4 regions of the Sphingomonas lacunae genome follow, and region 3 is predicted to be linked to each of the others. Evidence: predicted binding sites of a transcription regulator. Region 3 holds the regulator's gene; each other region holds the start of a gene.
What was found. Region 3 encodes LexA, which represses DNA repair genes until DNA is damaged. Its sites were predicted from a motif close to GTTCCNCNCTTGTTCT; they were not measured.
Positions count from the first base shown of each region.

Region 1: a site for LexA is predicted at 1,833-1,848, ahead of GV829_RS01390 (ImuA family protein). Genes of this name have one in related genera too.
Region 2: a site for LexA is predicted at 1,846-1,861, ahead of radA (DNA repair protein RadA). Genes of this name have one in related genera too.
Region 4: a site for LexA is predicted at 2,152-2,167, ahead of recA (recombinase RecA). Genes of this name have one in related genera too.

Region 1 is NZ_CP053015.1:312,804-316,248, reverse strand. It holds gene GV829_RS01395 (Y-family DNA polymerase) at 1-1,041, opposite strand, end outside; gene GV829_RS01390 (ImuA family protein) at 941-1,816, opposite strand; gene GV829_RS01385 (zinc-binding dehydrogenase) at 2,025-3,158, shown strand; gene GV829_RS01380 (SDR family NAD(P)-dependent oxidoreductase) at 3,277-3,445, shown strand, end outside.
Region 2 is NZ_CP053015.1:1,691,930-1,695,374, forward strand. It holds gene fsa (fructose-6-phosphate aldolase) at 1-195, opposite strand, end outside; gene GV829_RS08130 (DUF2490 domain-containing protein) at 361-987, shown strand; gene GV829_RS08135 (DUF4197 domain-containing protein) at 1,070-1,771, opposite strand; gene radA (DNA repair protein RadA) at 1,877-3,244, shown strand; gene GV829_RS08145 (CvpA family protein) at 3,198-3,445, shown strand, end outside.
Region 3 is NZ_CP053015.1:2,185,660-2,189,104, reverse strand. It holds gene trpC (indole-3-glycerol phosphate synthase TrpC) at 287-1,090, shown strand; gene lexA (transcriptional repressor LexA) at 1,201-1,890, shown strand; gene GV829_RS10500 (ComEC/Rec2 family competence protein) at 1,881-3,445, opposite strand, start outside.
Region 4 is NZ_CP053015.1:2,348,215-2,351,659, reverse strand. It holds gene alaS (alanine--tRNA ligase) at 1-107, opposite strand, end outside; gene GV829_RS11260 (glutathione S-transferase family protein) at 224-853, opposite strand; gene recA (recombinase RecA) at 996-2,069, opposite strand; gene GV829_RS11250 (DUF350 domain-containing protein) at 2,576-2,998, opposite strand; tRNA gene GV829_RS11245 (tRNA-Arg) at 3,179-3,255, opposite strand; gene GV829_RS11240 (DUF1254 domain-containing protein) at 3,331-3,445, opposite strand, start outside.

The DNA of each region.
Region 1 (3,445 bases), 1.1 Mb from region 3:
GATCAGGTCAAAACCGAAGCCGGGGTCAATCGGGTCGGCCAGCGCGTCGATCCGTTCGGCGAACAGGCGCATCACCACCTCGGCATCGCGCACCGGCAGGCTCGTCTCGACCGCCAGATCGCGCACCGCGCCATCGCTGCGGAACAGCCGTACGGCAAAGCGCCGCCCGCCCTTGCCGCGCGCCTCGAGCCTCTGCGCCGCCTCGCGCACCAGTTCCCCGATCACCGCTACCGCCTCTTCGGTCCGTGCCAGTGGCTCGGCAAAACGCCGGGCAAAGGCCAGCGCCGGCGGCACCCGGCGCGGTGACAGGCGGCTGTCGCTGCGCCCCAACATGCGTGCCAGCGCCTCGCTCGCTTCCTCGCCAAAGCGGGCGGAGAGCGGCGCGGTGGGCCGTCCGGCAAGGTCGCCAATCGTGCGCAGCCCGGCCCGGCGCAATCCGGTCACCGCCTCTTCCTCCAGCCGCAGCGCGGCAATCGGCAGGCGGCGGATCGCCGCCTCCTCGTCGGGCGCGGGCACCGTCTGGAACCGTGCCAGCGCCTGCGCCGCCTCGGGCGTGCCGGCAAAGGCATGGCGCAGCGACAGGCCCATAGCGCCGATCCGTTCCTCGGCATCTGCCGCCATCGCCCTCTCACCACCGAACAGATGCGCCGCACCGGTGATATCGAGCGTCAGCCCGTCTAGCGGGTCGAGCGCGACCAGCGGCGTATAGCGGTCGGCCATGTCAGCCAACGCCTCCAGCCAGCGCGCATCGGCCAGCGGATCGGCCTCGATCGTTTCCAGATCGGGCACGCGTGCCCGCGCATCGGCCAGCGACAGGCCGGGGGCCAGGCCTTGTGCCGCCGCCGCTTCATCGACAGCAGTCAATATCACCGCACCGCGATGCTTTTCGACACAGGCGATCGGTACCGGCCATGGCTCGCGCCCCGCCGCCCGTCGCTCGCTATGCAGCCGATCGGTCGACAGAAAGGGAAAGGTCAGGGCGAGAAAGCGCCGCTGCGCCCGCGTGCCTCCCTTGGGCGGCCGCGCCGGATTTGCCGCCATAAACGGCGGCGATGGCGCTGCCGATTCGGCGGGTGACGGGCTCTTCGTCGCGCCGGTTGCGACTACCCGGTTCGATGAAACAGCCTTGCTCACGGTTCCACTCCACTAACCAGCGCCCGCCCGCCGGGCGGCCACGCTGTCGCATGATTGTCAGGTCGAGCGCCGGATGACCGGGGGCATTGGCCTCCAGAGGGGCCGATGGTGCCGATGTCACCTGCCAGCGTGTCCAGGCCGCCGATGGCACCAGTTCGGCCGCCACCCTCAGCATCAGCGCGGTGACGCCTGATTGCTCGGCCGCCATTGCCAACCGCCGGCTCGCGGTCAGGTCGAGGGCAGGGGCCCCTTGCCACAGCTCGATCACCGCCACACCCACCGCCGGGCATCGCACCACCTCCGCCGCCGCCTTCAGGATGGCTAGCGCATCGGGCAGCAGGGCGATGGTCAGCACCGCCGGATCAAGGCCGATCTCGGCCAGTCCCGGCCCGTACAGCCCGCCGCCGCGCCGCTGCGCCTCATCCTGCCGCAACCACACCAGCGGCCCACCCGCCTGCCGCGCCAGCATCGCGGCAAAGCCTGCCACCGCCGCTGCATCCTCGGCCTCGGCGGCAAACAGCTCGTGCAACCGCGCGCGCATCATCCCGCCGTCCAGCGCGGCGTCGATCGCGGCATGACCGGTCGGCACCCGCTCCGGGTCCGCCGTTGCCGTTTGCTGCTGTCGCTCGATGGCGGCAAGTTGCCGCCGCAAGCGGGAGAGGGCGTGCGCCGACTCGCTCATGGCGATTCCGTTCAATGTTCTTACTTTGTTCTAAAATGCCATGCCGCCGGAACGAGTCAAGCATTGATCGATGCTCCTGCCATCGTCGGATGCCGCAACGGCAAGCCGTCCAACCATACCCCTTTTACAAAAAGCGCTTGGGCCAGCCCCGCACAGCGCCTAGTCTGCGCGCCAGAAACCATCATCAAAGACTCTTGAGGAGAAACACATGAGCGACCTGCCCACCGATGGCCTGGCCCTGTTTTCGACCGCTACCGGCGACGGCACCATGAAGGTGACGCTCGAGCCGCAGGTACTTGCCCCGCTCGCCGATGACGAACTGCTGCTCCGCGTCGAAGCGACGCCGATCAACCCGTCGGACCTCGGCTTGCTGTTCGGCCCCGGCGATGTCAGCACCGCCCGCGTTGACAGCAGCGCCGCCAACCCGACGCTGGTGATGGACATTTTCCCGCACATGGCGCGCATGGTCACCGCCCGGCTCGATCAGCCGATGCCGGTCGGCAACGAAGGCGCGGGCACCGTTGTCGCCGCTGGCGCCTCGGCGGCGGCGCAGGCGCTGGTCGGCCGCGTCGTCGCCACCTTTGGCGGGGCGATGTACCGCAAATACCGTGTGGTGAAAGTCTCCGACGCGATGGTCCTGCCCGAAGGCGCGACCGCCCGTGAAGGTGCGTCGCTGACGGTCAATCCGCTCACCGCCCTGTCGATGATCGCCACCATGCGCCGTGAAGGCTATAGCGCGCTCGTCCACACCGCTGCTGCCTCGAACCTCGGCCAGATGCTCGTCCGCCTGTGCCAGGCCGAAGGGGTGCAGCTGGTCAACATAGTCCGCTCGGCGGAACAGGTCGCCATCCTCAAGGGGCTGGGTGCGGACCATGTCATCGACAGCTCGACCCCCGATTTCTTCGACCGTCTCGTTGACGCGCTCGTCGCCACGGGCGCGACGCTCGCCTTTGACGCCATCGGCGGTGGCAAGCTTGCCGGGCAGATCCTCACCGCGATGGAGGCCGCCGCCGCCCGCACCGGCGCAGGCTTCTCGGTCTATGGTTCGACCGTCCACAAACAGGTCTATATCTACGGCTCGCTCGACACCGGCCCGACCGAATTCAACCGCAGCTTTGGCCTGCAATGGGGCATTGGCGGCTGGCTGTTGACCCCGCAGCTGATGAAGATGCCGGGCGAAGTCGCCGGCATGCGCCAGCGTGTCATCGACGAACGCAATGGCATCTTCGCCAGCCACTACACTGCCGACATCAGCCTCAGGGACATGCTCAATCCGGAGATTGCCAAGGCCTATCAGGCCAAGGCCACCGGCACCAAATATCTCGTCAACCCCTCGGCCTGAGCCCATCCTCCCCTTCAGGGGAGGGGGACCATCCGCAGGATGGTGGAGGGGCAGGCCCGCTGATGCGCCACAACGCAACCGCCGCCGTCCCTCCCGTCCAGCCTAACAGGAGACCCCCATGCAATCCCTCTTTGACCTCAGCGGCAAGACCGCGATCATCACCGGCTCGACCCGTGGCATCGGCAAGGCGATTGCCGAACATTATGCGCTGCACGGTGCCAATGTCGTCATCTCCAGCCGCACGGCGGAAGCCTGCGAGGCCGTCGCCGCCGAAATCAACGCGCGCG
Region 2 (3,445 bases), 490 kb from region 3:
GCCCTCATGGTCGAGCGCGACCACTTCGGCGGAGACCGGGCCGTCAACAATCCCGCAAATCTCGCGCGTCACTTCCATGAAATCGCGGCCGGACTTGGCGATCAGTGACGGATTGGTGGTCACGCCATCCAGCAGGCCGGTCGCGGCCAGATCACGGATGTCGGCGATTTCGGCGGTGTCGGCAAAGAATTTCATGGCGCTTGTGCTTCCCTATGTGCCGCGCCAAGGCGCAAGCGGATGATTCGTGCAAAGGCTATAGCGCGGCGACTGCCAGCGCGGTAGCACAGCGGACATGGCAGGGGGGCTGGGGACATGAGGCTGAGCTACCGGTGGCTTGTGGCGCTGTCTTGCCAGCTTTTGATGCCGACCGCGGCCCTTGCTGACAGTGATGTGCAGGGCTGGCTGGTAATCGCAGCAGATGCCAAAGTTGCGGATCAGACCGCAGTGACCGCTGACCTCATCCTGCGGTCACGGTCGAACAGTGTCGATGTGGCCCAGTCGATTGGCCGCATCGGCGTGCGCCAGACACTGGCAGAAGGGTGGTCGGTGCAACTCACCTATGGCCTTGTCGACAGCTTTGTTGATGGCGGCAGCGACCGGATCGAACATCGTGTCGGGCAAAATCTTGCCTTTCCCGTGGCGCAAATCGGCAATTGGCGCATCGATGGCCGGACCGGATTGGAACAACGGCTCCAGCCCGGTGGCGGCGAATGGGGCTGGCGCACCCGTGGGCGCCTGCGCGCCAGTTACCCGCTCAGCGATGCGGCCAATCTGAACCTGAGCGAGGAACTGATTGCCTCACTCAATGACACGCAATGGGGCCAGCGCGCCGGCCTGACCGCCAGTCGCACATCGGCCGCTGTCCGCTTCAGATTGAGTGACAGCCTGGGCATAGCCCCCAGCTATAATTGGCAGCACATCTTCGTCCCAGGTGCCCGCCTGACCGACAGTCATATTGCTACGCTGACCATCGACGCGCATTTTTGAGGCTGCCTCTTCCTCCCCATCGACTTGCGATGGAGAGGAAGCGCAGCAAAGCGATGACGGAGGGCTATGGCCCTCCGAAATCCTACCGCGCCAGCGCCAGCACCGCGATCAGCAGCGGGTCGTTGGTCGCCTGCGGATTGGCGCGAATATTGGCCTCCTCCGCAGCAATCGCCCGCCAGATACCACGATTGGCCCCGTCGCTGACATCGCGGGCAAGGCTCGCCACATCATAACCGGTCGCGGCCCGCAGCGCCCTCGCCACCACATCGTCCGAAGCGATGCGCAGCGCGTCACCCACGGCCGGGAACATCTGGTTGATCAGCCCGCCGGCCAGCGATTGTTCCAATAGTGCCGTCGCCGCTCCCGGGCCGCCTCGCAGCACGCTCATCGCGTCGGCGACGGTGATGGAACTGATTGCCTGGGTGATGACTGGCGCCGCCCGTTCCGCGCCGCGTTCCGCCGCGCTGTTGAGTGATCGCGCCAGCCGGTCGCGCACCACCTGTGTCGTCAGCACCTGGCGCAACACCCCGCCACTGCTCGCCAATTGCTGCGGCAGCTCGATCCGCGCGACCTGGCTGTCGTAAAATCCATTGGGTTGCAGCAACAGCGCAAAGGCCCGCTGCGACGACAGGGTCAACAGCCGGCGGATCGCCTCGGTCAGATTGAAGCCGCCCGGCCCTGTGGCGCATCCAGCCAGCAACGGCATGGTGAGCAGCGGGGCAAGAGCCCCGATTCGTATCAGTGACCGGCGATTCACGCCTGATTGCAAGGATATGTCGGTCACCGCTGATCTCCCCATGCTCTGCTTGCCGTTCGGCAGCATCCCACGGCTTGCGCGCCGATGAAAGCCCTACTGGCGTTCCCTTCCTGTTCCCGCTATGCAGCTGCCATGGCCAAGCCCAAACGCACCTTTGTCTGCCAGGCGTGCGGCAGCTCGCAAAACCGCTGGCAAGGGCAATGCCCCGACTGCGGCGAATGGAACACGCTCGCCGAAGAAGCCCCTGCCACTGTCTTCTCGCAAAAGCATGACCTGTCGGCCGGTGGCCGCCCGATTGAGCTGGAAAGCCTCTCGGGCGCGGACACCATGCCGGCGCGCATGCACAGCGGTGTCGGCGAATTTGACCGTGCGGTTGGCGGTGGACTGGTTGCCGGCTCCGCGACGCTGATCGGCGGTGATCCCGGCATAGGCAAGTCGACGTTGTTGTTGCAGGTCGCGGCCCGCCTCGCGCTGGCTGGCAAGTCGGTGGCCTATGTCTCGGGAGAGGAAGCCGCCGGGCAGGTTCGCCTGCGCGCCGCCCGGCTGGGCTATGCCAATGCGCCGGTCAGCCTCGCCTCGGCCACGTCTGTGCGCGACATTTTGACCACGATGGGGCAGGGCGCTGCCCCTGACCTCCTCATCATCGATTCGATCCAGACGATGCATTCGGACCTGATCGAGGGTGCGCCCGGCACCGTCAGCCAGGTCCGCGCCTCGGCGCAGGAGTTGATACGCTTTGCCAAGGATCGCGGCACCGCCGTCATCCTCGTCGGCCATGTCACCAAGGACGGCAGCCTCGCCGGCCCGCGCGTGCTCGAACATATGGTCGACACAGTTCTGGCGTTCGAGGGGGAACGCAGCCACCAGTATCGCATCCTCCGCGCGGTCAAAAACCGCTTTGGCGGCACCGACGAGATCGGCGTGTTCGCCATGGCGCAGGAGGGGTTGCAGGAAGTCACCAATCCCTCCGCCCTGTTCCTCACCGACCGGCACGGGGAGGTCGCGCCGGGCACCGCTGTCTTCCCGGCGCTGGAGGGCACGCGCCCTGTCCTCGTCGAGATACAGGCGCTGACCCTGCGCCTCGCCAGCGGGGCCACCCCGCGCCGTGCCGTCGTCGGCTGGGATTCGGGCCGCCTCGCGATGATCCTTGCGGTGCTGGAGGCGCGCTGCGGCCTCTCGCTCTCTTCGGCGGAGGTCTATCTCAACGTTGCCGGTGGCTATCGCCTGACCGATCCGGCGGCGGATATGGCGGTAGCGGCGGCGATCATTTCGGCCTTTGCCGAACGGCCCATCCCCGCCGATGCCGTCATTTTCGGGGAGATTGCGCTGTCGGGCGAATTGCGCCCGGTCGCCCACGCACCGCTCCGGCTCAAGGAAGCGGGCAAGCTCGGTTTCGCCCGGGCGATCATTCCCGCCCATGCCGCGCCCGATGCCGGCGTCCGCCTGCAAACGCATGATCGCCTCGCCGATTTCGTTGACCATCTGCTGGGCAGGGGATAGCGACGGCGGCATGTACGGATTGACCGCGCTCGACATCATCATCCTGCTCGCCCTTGCCGGGGGAGCCATTACCGGCCTCATGCGCGGCTTTGTGCAAGAGGTGCTGTCGCTTGGCGCGTTGATCGTCGCCCTGTTCGCGCTGCGCATCCTCCACCAACCGGCGACTGAGTGGCTGACACCGACCATCGGCACCGAAACCGG
Region 3 (3,445 bases):
ATGCGTTTCCCTGTCAATGCGGGTCTGACCTATGGCCAGACGAAGCAATGCAGGCGGTGAACGCCGACGCCGGGTTGCTGACCGATCTACCCGCTGGAGGGTCAACCCATGTCAACAAGTGTCAACCTTTGAAGATGACCAATCCCCGCAAACCCTTGTGTCAGAACCGTCTTTTGTCTCCACGTGGGTGTCAACTTGTGTCAACCATCCGTATTGCACCAATAATACAGTCGCCGATCTCCTTCACCCCTCCCCAACCGCCGCCTGATCGGCTAAGCGCGCAGCCATGACAGACAAACTCGCCGAAATCTGCGCCACTACCGCCGCCGAAGTCGCCCGCCGCAAGGCGGTGGTCAGCGATGCCGATTTGGCAATCCGCATCGCCGCCGCATCTCCCCCGCGAGGCTTTCGGGCCGCGCTTGATGGCAAGATTGCCGCTGGCCAAGCCGCCTTGATCGCAGAGATCAAGAAAGCCAGCCCGTCGAAGGGGGTGATCCGCGCCGATTTTGATCCGCCCACCCACGCCCGCGCTTATGCCGCTGGCGGGGCCGCCTGCCTCTCGGTCCTGACCGATGGGCCCTATTTTCAGGGTGATGATGCCTATCTCGTCGCTGCCCGCGCCGCCGTGTCGCTGCCTTGCCTGCGCAAGGATTTCATGGTCGATCCCTGGCAGGTGACCGAGGCCCGCGCCTTGGGCGCCGACGCCATCCTCATTATCGTCGCCGCGCTCGATGACGCCACCATGGTCGCCATCGAGGCCGAGGCCGAAGCCCATGGCATGGACGTGCTGGTCGAGGTGCATAATGAGGACGAACTCGCCCGCGCTCTCGCCACCCTCAACAGCCGCCTGATCGGCGTCAACAACCGCGATTTGAAGCGCTTTGTCACTGATCTCGCCATCAGCGAACGCCTCGCCCCGCTGGTCGCCCCAGGGACTACCCTCGTCTGCGAAAGCGGCATCGCGGGTCCGCAGGACATCGCCCGCATGCGCGCTGCCGGCATCCACGCCTTCCTCGTCGGCGAACATCTCATGCGGCACGAAGACGTCGAGGCCGCGACCTGCGCCCTTTTGGCCGATTCTGGAAGTTGACGCTTGGACGCTAACCTATCTGCTCGGGCCAAAGGCCATGCTTTGGCCCCTTGACGTTCCCTTCTTGTTTCATTAGAAGTTCACCGTACGTTCCGCCACGGAGAACCGTCATGCTGACCCGTAAACAGCACGAACTCATTTGCTTTATTGAGGATCGCCTCGCTGAAACCGGCATTTCACCTTCCTTTGAAGAGATGAAGGAGGCTCTGGGCCTCAAGTCCAAGTCGGGTGTACACCGCCTCATCAGCGCGCTTGAGGAACGCGGTTTCCTGCGCCGTCTGCCTAATCGGGCTCGCGCGCTGGAAGTTGTCCGCAATCCTGGACGTGGCGAGCGCCCGGTAGCCAAGCCGGCCGCCGACGCCAACGTCGTTGCCTTCCCGTCACGTGCCGCCCCGCGCGCGGCAGATGTCGCCAACGACATCATCGAACTGCCGCTGCACGGCCGCATTGCCGCCGGTGTGCCGATCGAAGCGTTTGAGGACCACAGCCAGTTGGCCGTTCCCGCCGCGTTGCTTGGCCCGGGCGACCATTATGCGCTCGAAGTGTCGGGTGACTCGATGGTTGAGGCTGGCATTCTGAACGGCGATTATGCCCTTATCAAACGGTCCGATACCGCGCGCGAAGGGGACATTGTCGTCGCTCTCGTTGATGGTCAGGACGCCACGCTGAAATATTTCCGCCGCGAAGGGCGCGCTGTTCGCCTCGACCCGGCCAACCCCGCCTATGAGCCACAGGTGTATGACGCCCAGCGTGTCGTGGTTCAGGGCAAACTGGCTGGCTTGCTCCGCCGCTACCATTGAGGGGACGCGCCGGTTCCGGCGGCTGAGCGCTCTGCGGGTGGCTCCTGCTGCCCACGGCGCGGCGGCATTATGGTTGGCGGCTGGCCCCATGGCATCCCCCGCCAGCTTGCCGCCACCGCTTCTACCGACGGCGGGTCCAGCCTGATTGTCAGGCCACCGGTCTCCCTCAACGCTTTCTGGTCGGCCTTCAGCCAGCGGGGCTGACAGGCCCGGGGCAACCACCGGTCGGCGATGACGATGTCCACCTCGGCACAGGCCTTGACCAACGGCTCCCAATCCGTCCTGTACCCGCTGCGGGATGCCATAACGGACCAGCGGCGTCCCGCTCTTTCCATCGTCCAGACGCAAAAGTCGGGTGAGCAGCGCACGCCGGGTTGCTCGGCGAGAGATGCCAGCTCCTCGTCAATGCCGGCCGCTTCGGCCAACTGGTCGCGGACAAATTCGCCTGCCCTATCCCTCAACAGCACATAGCGGCCATCATCGGTGCGCACGGCAACATGCCGGCCATCGCCTGTGATCAATAGATCCGGCGGAGTGATTGACAGCGCCCAAACGGCCCCGAGGACAAATGGTACGGCGCCCCACCAACGCCATGGCCTTGTCCAGATCAGCAGCCAAAGACCGCCTGCCAGCATCAGGCCGAATGCGCCCCGTGGCATCGCGGGCAGATTGGCCGTGGCACCGGGGGCGTTGGCAACAAAATGCGCAATGAACAGCAACAGGGCGAGCGATTGCTCCACCACCCACCAGGCAGGCGCACCCAAGCCGACACTGTCGAGTGCCAGCGCGAGCGCTTCAGCCGGCATGACGATGAACGTCGTCAGCGGAATCGCAACAATATTGGCCGCGGCACCATAAAGACCGGTCTTGTGGAAATGAAACAAGCCAATCGGAATGAGCGCCAGTTCCACGACCAGGCCGGTCAGGAACAGACTTGCCATGGTTCGGCCAAACTTGCGAAGCCATCCCTCGTCGCGCGCCGAGAACCAGCTAATCGCCCGCGGTGAACTGTGCAGCGCGACAATGGCCGTCACTGCGGCAAAGCTCAGCTGGAAACTGGGCCCTACCAGGGCCTCTGGCCAAAGCAGCAGCACCACCATCGCTCCTGCACCAATCAGGCGCAGGGTTATCGCGTCGCGACCCAGCACCAGCGCCAACAGGACCAGAAGAGCGGCAAGCAGCGAGCGTACTGTCGGAATCTCGCCGCCGGTCAGCAAGGTGTAGCCCAGGCCTACCAACGCTCCGCATCCCGCCGACACGGTGACCAATGGAAACCGCAGCGCCAGCCAAGGCGATAGCGCGAGCAACCGCAGAGCCATCCACATGGCACCACCCACCGCCGCGGTGACATGCAACCCGCTGATTGACAACAAGTGCGCCAATCCGGAACGACGCATGGCCTCATCATCCTCAGCGCTGATCGCCCCTCTGTCACCGGTGGCAAAGGCAGCCGCTATCGCTCCCGGACCGCCTGCCACCTGTGTCTGGATGTGGGCGGACAGTCGCGCCCTCAGCCCCGGGCCAGACTCCTGTCGTGCATTGATCCGCTCGACTG
Region 4 (3,445 bases), 160 kb from region 3:
AACGTCGGGTCATTGTGCGGCACCAGCGGTGCTGACGGAACGGCTTCGTGCCCGTTGCTCGCGAAATAATCGAGAAATGAGCGGCGGATATCGTTGGTCGAAGTCATGGCTCGCGACTTAGGCGAGGGCAGCGGCGCCGACAAGCTATCAAAATCGGTTGGAGTGACCGAAAGCGACGATCAAATGACCTTACAGGTGGTAAAGCAGGCTGATCTTTCCTCCGTCAGCCGTAGGCGTAGGCTGCCTCGCCCCGCACCAGAGCACGTTGCCACGCGGGTCGAGCATGAATGGCGGCAACAAAGGCAGCCAATTTTGGCCACATGGCCGCCCCACCCTGCATCACCGCGATTTCGGCAGGAAAGCTGAGCATGATGTCCGCTGCCGACAATGTATCGCCAATGAAATGTCCATGATGATTGAGCTCGCCCTCCATATAGCCAAAATGGGCGGCGAGTTGCTGGTGGATGCGCGGTTGCAAAGGCGCTGCGGCATCCCCGAGACGCGAAGTGTAAAGTTGCAGCAGGATCGGCGTCATCGCCGACCCCTCTGCAAAATGTAGCCATTCAAGGTGACGGACATGGGCATCGGAGCCTCGTGCAGGAACCAAATGTCCGCCGCCATGCCGTTCGCACAGATATTCAACAATCGCCCCGGATTCGATGATGACCCGTCCGTCATCCTCGATCATCGGTGACTTGCCGAGGGGATGGACGGCGATCAGTTCGGGCGGTGCGAGGTTGGTCACTGCGTCACGCAGGTGCAGCCTTACTTCATAGTCCGCACCCAATTCCTCAAGCAACCACAGGATGCGCTGCGAGCGGCTGTTGTTGAGATGATGAACGATGATGGTCATGGGGAGCTCCTGTCCTTGACGCATATCCCGCGCCTTCTGCCCCATCCTGCCCATTCCCGTCAGCCTTGGCTAGAAGCTTTGGCGGAATCGGCGATGTCGCTGATAGCGAAAGGGGCTGGGTGGTGCACCCGGCCCCTTTGACTCATTCCACATCATCATCCGCGCTGGGGCCGACCATCATCGCATCGGCAACCTCTTCGGTCTTGCCACGGATCGCCTTTTCCAGCTTTTCGCGCAGCTCCGGATTCTCCCTGAGGAACTGCTTGGCATTCTCACGGCCCTGCCCAATGCGGACCGAGTCGTAGGAGAACCAGGCGCCCGATTTCTCCACCAAGCCAGCCTTGACACCAATATCGAGGATTTCGCCGATCTTGGAGATGCCCTCGCCATACATGATGTCGAATTCAACCTGCTTGAAAGGCGGGGCAACCTTGTTCTTGACCACCTTTACCCGGGTCGCGTTGCCAACAATATCGTCACGATCCTTGATCTGTCCGGTGCGACGGATATCGAGCCGGACGCTGGCATAGAATTTCAGCGCATTGCCGCCCGTCGTCGTCTCCGGATTGCCGTACATCACGCCAATCTTCATGCGCAGCTGGTTGATGAAGATGACAATGCAGCGCGAGCGGCTGATCGAACCGGTCAGCTTGCGCAAGGATTGTGACATCAGCCGGGCCTGAAGGCCGACATGGCTGTCGCCCATCTCTCCCTCGATTTCGGCGCGCGGAACCAATGCAGCCACCGAATCAACAACGAGCACGTCGATCGCGTTCGACCGCACCAGCGTGTCGACAATCTCCAGCGCCTGCTCGCCTGTATCCGGCTGCGAGACAATCAGCTCGTCGATGTTGACGCCCACCTTCTTGGCATAGACAGGATCCAGCGCATGTTCGGCATCGACAAAGGCCGCCGTGCCGCCTGCTTTCTGTGCTTCAGCAATCACATGCAGGGCCAATGTGGTCTTGCCCGAGCTTTCCGGACCATAGACTTCGATCACCCTGCCCCGCGGCAGGCCGCCAATGCCCAGAGCGATGTCGAGACCAAGCGAACCGGTAGAGATAGCCTCCACCTCCATCGCTTCCTTGCTGCCCAGCCGCATGGCCGAACCTTTGCCGAATGCGCGATCAATCTGGGCCAGTGCTGCTTCGAGTGCGCGCTGCCGTTCCGGGGAATTAGCCATCGTGCTGTCAATCACCTTGAGTTGTGCTGCCATGGGACTGCCCTCCTACCTAGACGCAATGCCAAGGCGCTACAACGCATCGGCCATAGGAGATGTGTATCCCATTTGTTCCAAAAGAACAAGAGAAGAACTTCGTTGCCTGCCGAATTCGCCCAGACGGCCGAAAACAGGAGATTTCAGGGGAGACATGTTCTGCTCAACGGCTACGCCAAACCCCGGAGCGGACCCGTTCCACTGTACCGCCACATCGCCCGCATGGCGCCCGATAGGTATCCTTGTATTTCTGCGCTCGATCCTTGAGCGGAGCATGCCCGGTTACCCGGCATTGCAGCCATTTGGTGAAGCTCATGCCCACCTCCCATTTTTTTGCGACCCGGACCTTTTTGATCCTTGGCCGGCAATTAGCGGAAGGAGGCAGTGAATCGCAATCTTTCAGCGATAAACAGCTGAAAGGACGGTAATCCAATGCATGGAAAAGCGGCTGCATGGTCAAAGCGGATGGTTGCACCCTGGCCTTTGCCCACCAATCAGCCTGACATTCAGCTCCCGATGGCGGCGGAATTGAGAAGTGCAAATCCGAGTCGCACGCCAATCAGATGAATCGCTGCGGACATGTCACCCTGACCCACCCGTCTGACTATCGCACGCATCGCCAAGACGCTGAGCAGAGACCAGCCAAGTTGCACCAAAGCGACAACCCCACCCCACAGCAGATTGTCGGCGGCATTGACTGATCCCGCCAACGCGGCCGCCAATGGCAATGCCAGCGCCAGAGCCTCGCCGCCATGGACAAGGGTAACCGCATGATTTTCTCGTGCGTCATCGCGGCCGAACCGCCACTTGCTGAGACCATGGGCAAGGGCCAAGGCAATGCCCCACAAAAAGGTGGTGAGGGCCAAATGCAGGATCAGCACAGGCAGTCCGGCCTGCATACTCGCCCATACCGGCACAAAATCAGTCATGACGACCTCGCGACCTGGTGAACGCAGGCGCTGCCTTCTGGCCGCGATTGTCTCTGCGAAGCACGCTGAACTATTTCAGCCGGAATCAAACTACATTGATCCAGTGCAAAATAGAACCATTTTGGCGACAAATCGCTCTGCGGACAAAAGCGTCAGCCATGCTTCGATATAAGGGGAAAATGGCGCACCCGGAACGATTCGAACGTCCGACCCTCAGATTCGTAGTCTGATGCTCTATCCAGCTGAGCTACGGGTGCGCGTTGGAGCCGCGCTACTATGCGGGGGCGCGCCGTCGCGCAACCCCCTTTTTCGGTTTTTTTGGCCCTCCTGCCTCAGGATGCCAGTGTCCGGCACCTTGCCTGACTGCGGATGGGGTCAACCTGTGCCGCTTCGGCAGGATCGGCCAGCAACACACGCTGAAGGACGATGCCGGTCGGATAGCGCAGC